2 regions of the Enterobacter bugandensis genome follow, and region 2 is predicted to be linked to the other one. Evidence: predicted binding sites of a transcription regulator. Region 2 holds the regulator's gene; the other holds the start of a gene.
What was found. Region 2 encodes CRP, which controls carbon source genes, mostly activating them, when cyclic AMP is high. Its sites were predicted from a motif close to ATGTGANNNNNNTCACAT; they were not measured.

Region 1: a site for CRP is predicted at 1,213-1,230, ahead of azuC (stress response protein AzuC). Genes of this name have one in related genera too.

Annotation. Positions count from the first base shown of each region.
Region 1 covers NZ_LT992502.1:2,935,821-2,938,949, forward strand. The annotation lists gene DG357_RS14285 (anaerobic C4-dicarboxylate transporter) at 1-647, shown strand, start outside; gene DG357_RS14290 (DUF2766 family protein) at 688-939, opposite strand; gene azuC (stress response protein AzuC) at 1,049-1,132, opposite strand; gene DG357_RS14300 (RpiB/LacA/LacB family sugar-phosphate isomerase) at 1,251-1,889, opposite strand; gene yecR (YecR family lipoprotein) at 2,144-2,482, shown strand; gene ftnA (non-heme ferritin) at 2,686-3,129, shown strand, end outside.
Region 2 covers NZ_LT992502.1:4,303,834-4,306,962, reverse strand. The annotation lists gene DG357_RS20955 (YccS/YhfK family putative transporter) at 1-946, opposite strand, end outside; gene crp (cAMP-activated global transcriptional regulator CRP) at 1,004-1,636, opposite strand; gene DG357_RS20945 (OsmC family protein) at 1,948-2,352, shown strand; gene DG357_RS20940 (phosphoribulokinase) at 2,419-3,129, opposite strand, start outside.

The sequences.
Region 1 (3,129 bases), 1.4 Mb from region 2:
AGGCCTACTGGTCGACATGGATTTTCTTTGCCGGTATTGCGGTGGTAGTCCTGCTCGGGGCTTTCCCCGAACTGCGCCCGGCCTTCGAGCTGAAAGGTAAAATGACGGCCCTGTCGATGAACCTCGTCATTCAGATGATGATGCTCATTGCCGGTGCCGTGATGCTGATGGCCTGCAAGGTCAATGCCTCAGCCATCTCAAACGGTGCGGTATTCAAGGCCGGTATGGTGGCGATCTTCTCGGTGTTCGGGGTGGCGTGGATGAGCGATACCTTTTTCCAGGCGCATCTCGATGAGTTAAAGCTGGCGCTGGAAGGGGTGGTGAAAAGCCATCCGTGGACGTATGCCATCGTGCTTTTCCTGGTGTCGAAGCTGGTAAACAGCCAGGCGGCGGCCCTGACGGCCGTGGCGCCGATGGGATTGATGTTGGGCATCGATCCAAAAATGCTGATCGCCTTCTTCCCGGCGTCCTACGGCTATTTTGTTCTGCCGACCTACCCGAGTGATTTAGCCTGCATCGGCTTTGACCGCTCGGGAACAACCCGCATCGGCAAATTCATCATTAACCACAGCTTTATTCTGCCGGGGCTAATTGGCGTGAGCTGCGCCTGCGCGGCGAGCTACCTGCTGGTCCAGACCTTCTTTTAACGTTTTCAACGGGCGACACACGCGGTCGCCCGTTCGCGTTTTAATGAGACTCGCCCTGCGGCGTAAAGCGCAGTTCAATCAGCGCGATGGCTTTCTGGATCGCGCGAAGCGTCACCGGGTCGGCAGCCGCGGGATGGCTGGCAAAATCGATGTTTTTCAGCTGCGTGGACATCTTCTCGCGCACTTCAACCGGTGCAATAACGTCCAGAACATCAAGAATTTGCTTGATAACCAGCTGACAGGCGACAACGTCAGAGACCAGTTCCTGATCGGCGCTCAGGTTTTGTGACATGGGGGTTTCTCCTTATTCAAAGGCCGCCATAGTATCAAAACGTGGCCCGTGACATCTGCCCTTCATTGCCGCAGGACACAAAAAAACCCGCCGAAGCAGGTTTTTTTTATCAGAACATGGCGCCAGGCGGCACGTCTTTAAAAGTGCGGCAGTAATTGGCCCACATACTTTTCAGGATTTTGCGCAGTTTCATTGTGATGCTCCATTAACTTGTTATACAACTTTATAGTCAATGTGCCTATAATATGACCATCGTCACAAAAATCAATATTTTTGTGACGCATATCACAATTTAAACTGCACAGTGCGCATTAACCCACGATACTGCGAACAAAATCCTCGATCGCCTTATCCTGGCAATTTTCAAAGAAGCACTGCTGGAAACGCGGGCCGGAAACAGCGGTCTTCACAAGCTCAGGATCGATGGCGCGCAGCGAGTCAAGATAGTTATCTTTTACCACGGCCGCTTTTACCTGGTTCAGAATACCGGCATTACGCACCTGCGGCTCTTTACGCTCTGGAGGATAACCCTCCCCTTTTCGGCCGGTAAACGCCTTTTCAAAGATAAAGCGAACGTTTAGCTCCGCTCCCCAGCCAAACCCTTTGGCAAAAGGCAGAGAGAGCGCATTGCCGTTATTGATTTGCGCGAAGAGAAACGCGTCTGCGGGATCGATGCAGTAGCCGCATATCACGCCAGGGTGGATGTTTAACGACATCAGCGCCCCCTGCCCGGTGCCGCAGCCGGTGACCACAAAATCCACCGCTTTCGCATTCAGCAAAATGCTCGCCATAATGCCCAGGTGGATGTAGGTCAGGTGATGATCGTTTTCGTCGCTCATACCCACGTTGTAAACCGGAAACCCTTTTTCATCGGCTACCGTTTTCAGCTCTTTTAATATGACTGGGTTTTTAGCCGCCTGGCTGTTTTCCATCATCAGTGCAATTTTCATCGTGTCTCTCCAGAATGCGCTGCGGGCGCTCCCCGCCATGGATACCTGTTCTCGTTCATTCTGGCATCAAATAAACAGACTTTCAAAGTAAATGAAATGGAGTTTTAAAAACTAAATGCACGCTCACAATTTTGTGAAGGGGAGGATCTACGCCGTCCGTTGCAAAGAGTGAGGGTAGATCGTCCGGCTATTCCTGGCATTGCAGCGGGCATCTGCGGGTACGATAACGTATTTCCTTCCACTCAGAGCGAACCATGAAAAGAGCCATCGTAGTCGCTACAGTCCTGCTGCTCGCGGGATGCAGCGTTAAACGCCAGGCGGAAATCAGCAGCCTCGACGCGCCGAACGGCATTGTCCGCCTCGACTATGGCCAGGCCGTGCTGCAAAACGCCTGGTCCGATGAATATGTTAATAACGGTACCGCGGTAAAAGCCTGTCAGAACATGGGCTATGCCACCGCCTCTGCCTACGGGCAACCGGTCAAAACCTGTACCCTGACAAGCGGCTCTTTGTGCCTGAACGAGAGCGTTACTATCCAGTATAAGTGCATGGGGTATGCCGTTAACCCTAAGGCAAATAATCCCTGGTATTAATCAAAGCTGCCAGCGTTTGCTGGCGCTTTATTTAACTAAGAACAAAAATAATTCGCATTAATAAAAATAAATATCGCCAATGCGTTTTATTCCCATTCGTATTTTAAACGAACAAATATTTAATTTTACGTTTTGCAAATAATTAAATAACAAATTATAGTGTCGCTCATTATGAACCCGTAATAATAATCCGGAGCGCCACCATGCTGAAAACTGAAATGATCGACAAGCTCAATGCACAAATGAACCTTGAGCTCTATTCATCCCTTCTCTACCAGCAGATGAGCGCCTGGTGCAGCTATCACAGCTTTGAAGGTGCGGCCGCGTTTCTGCGTCGTCACGCCCAGGAAGAGATGACCCACATGCAGCGCCTGTTTGATTATCTGACCGATACGGGCAGTCTGCCGCGCATTGAGAACGTGGCATCGCCTTTTGCTGAATATAATTCTCTCGACGAACTGTTCCGCGCCACCTACGAGCACGAACAGCTGATCACCCAGAAAATTAACGAACTGGTTCATGCGGCAATGATCGGCCAGGATTATCCAACCTTTAATTTCCTGCAGTGGTACGTCGCGGAACAACACGAAGAAGAGAAGCTGTTTAAATCCGTGCTGGATAAATTATCCCTGGTGGGTAAATCCGGC
Region 2 (3,129 bases):
ACTGGCCGACCGGGTTATCCGGGTGCTGACGGGCGATTTTCTCCAGCGCGCCGAGCTGTTTGTCCATGTTAAAGCGCGTGGGGTAGCGGTGGTAGAGAATATCATCGGCCAGCACCCGCAGGCGCGCGGAGACGGTTTGTGCGTTCCAGCGGATCACCGCTTCGGCATGGCTGCGCTCAACCAGCTTTTGCACCTCCTGCGGGTGGTGAAGGCTAACGGAGATATGCTCCTGAAGATCCAGCCCCACCTGAAAGGTGCGCAACAGCCGTTTATATTCGTGGTTCTTGTTGGCGGCGAGCATATGCAGCTGCTGATAGCATTGGCTTATCAGGTCTACCACCTTTTGCTGGCGCGTCAGCAACGGCGGTAAGGATTTTTCCGGATCCGTATGCTGGGTGAGCAGAGTGTATTTGGCTTCACAGTAATCCGCAAGCTGCACGTAGAGCAGGCTCAGAGATTCGCGCAGCGGCTGCTCCCGCCACAGCCAGAACCAGAACCAGTTAAACAGCCCGTACCACAGCGTGCCGAGGGCGTAGATCAGCAGCGGCTCCCACACGGGCATATTACCGGCGAGGCTCAGGGTGAAGATGGCCGCAATGAGTGACGCGGGAAGCAGACGGGCATGGAGCGAGCTGATTTCGGCGGTGACGCCGAGGGTCATCGCCAGCACGGTCAGGATCAGCGGCAGGGGAATATCGCGAGCCAGCAGAAGCTGCACCGCGAGGCTACAGCCAGCAAACAGCGAGCCGCCAATTATCAGACGTTTGAAAAAGCGTTTATGGGGCGTGTCCAGACCGGCAATGTTGCAGCAGGCGGGGACGAGAGAAAACAGCAGGCCCTGCTGAAGATGTCCCAGGATCAGGCCCACGGCCACGGGAAGACATAGCACCAGCGTTTGTCGTAGTGCGTAGTTAACTTCCGGGTGATAGATCAGCCTGCGCCACATGGGGAATAGAGACAAAAACGGCGTGACACCTTGCGATGGCACGCCGTTTAGGCAGGATTAACGGGTTCCGTAAACCACGATGGTTTTACCGTGGGCGGAGATCAGGTTTTGATCTTCCAGCATTTTCAGAATACGGCCCACCGTTTCGCGGGAGCAACCGACGATCTGACCGATTTCCTGACGGGTAATTTTAATTTGCATGCCGTCCGGGTGGGTCATCGCGTCTGGCTGTTTCGCCAGGTTCAGCAGAGTCTGCGCGATACGGCCAGTCACGTCCAGGAAGGCGAGGTTACCCACTTTCTCTGACGTCACCTGCAGACGGCGCGCCATCTGGGAAGAAAGACGCATCAGGATGTCAGGGTTTACCTGAATCAACTGACGGAATTTCTTATAAGAAATTTCAGCCACTTCACATGCTGTCTTTGCGCGAACCCAGGCGCTACGTTCCTGGCCTTCTTCAAACAGGCCCAGTTCACCGATAAAATCGCCCTGGTTCAGATAGGAAAGGATCATCTCTTTGCCTTCCTCATCTTTGATCAGCACTGCCACCGAGCCTTTGACGATGTAATACAACGTTTCCGCTTTTTCACCCTGGTGAATCAGCGTGCTCTTCGATGGGTACTTATGAATGTGGCAATGAGACAAGAACCATTCGAGAGTCGGGTCTGTTTGCGGTTTGCCAAGCACCATGCGCTGTTATCCTCTGTTATAAGCTGTCACCAGAGTCATCAGATGCATCCGGACTCTGGGGTTGCAATCGAATTCTTACCCATACCCTGGGAAGTCGGCTGTCGTAACGTTTCGCAGCCAGTAAAGTTTGATGTCCTCTGCATACATGTGTAACGTCAATGTATTACTGTAGCATCCTGAGTGTTTTAGCATAGCTTTTGCCGCGTGTCTCCTGGTGTCTCGCTTCAGCATGATGCAGGTCGCCTTCCATTGCGAGAAATGTAACGCACGCGTAATCTGTCACCAAAAATGCAACGTTGGAGTTAATGAATATGCAAGCGCGCGTGAAGTGGGTTGAAGGTTTAACGTTCCTGGGCGAGTCCGCATCAGGACACCAGATTTTGATGGATGGTAACTCCGGCGATAAAGCTCCAAGCCCAATGGAAATGGTGCTGATGGCGGCAGGCGGATGCAGCGCGATCGACGTGGTGTCGATTCTGCAAAAAGGCCGTCATGACGTGACGGATTGCGAGGTTAAACTCACCTCAGAGCGTCGCGAAGAGGCGCCACGCCTGTTCACCCACATTAATCTGCACTTTGTTGTCACCGGGAAAGAACTGAAAGACGCGGCGGTCTCACGCGCGGTGGATCTCTCTGCGGAGAAATACTGCTCTGTGGCGTTAATGCTGGAGAAAGCGGTAAAAATCACCCATTCGTATGAAGTGATCGAGGCTTAATTATTGGGGCATCGTGCGTGTTGATGCCCTCACCCTAACCCTCTCCCACGGGGAGAGGGAACATGTTCACGCGATCTGCTTCCCTTCCATCAGTCGCTCCACCAGCGGCGTCATGATCAGCTCCATTGCCAGCCCCATTTTTCCACCGGGAACCACTAACGTATTCATGTGGGAAATAAACGAGCCCTGCAGCATCGCCAGCAGCCAGGGGTAATCAATGCCTTCAAGATTGCGGAAGTGGATCACCACAAAGCTCTCATCCAGCGACGGGATGCTTTTCGCCGCGAACGGATTGGAAGTGTCCACGGTCGGCACGCGCTGGAAGTTAATGTGCGTGCGGGAGAACTGCGGCGTGAGATAGTTGATGTAATCTTCCATGGAGCGCACCACCGAGTCCATTACCGCCTCGCGCGAATGGCCGCGCTCGCTCATGTCGCGCGTCAGCTTCTGGATCCACTCCAGGTTAACGATCGGCACCACCCCGACCAGCAGATCCACATGGCGCGCCACGTCGTGCTGAGGCGTAACAACGCCGCCGTGCAATCCTTCATAAAACAGCACGTCGGTGGGTTCCGGCAGCGGTTGCCAGGGGGTAAAGGTGCCCGGCACCTGGTTCCAGGGTACGGCTTCGTCGTAGGTGTGCAGATACTTACGGGACTGCCCGGTACCGCTCTGACCGTATTCGCGGAAGGTTTGCTCCAGCAGGCCGAAATCATTGGCTTCGGGGCCAAAGTAGCTGATGTGTTTACCCAGATCGCGCGCCTTGCGGATCGCCAT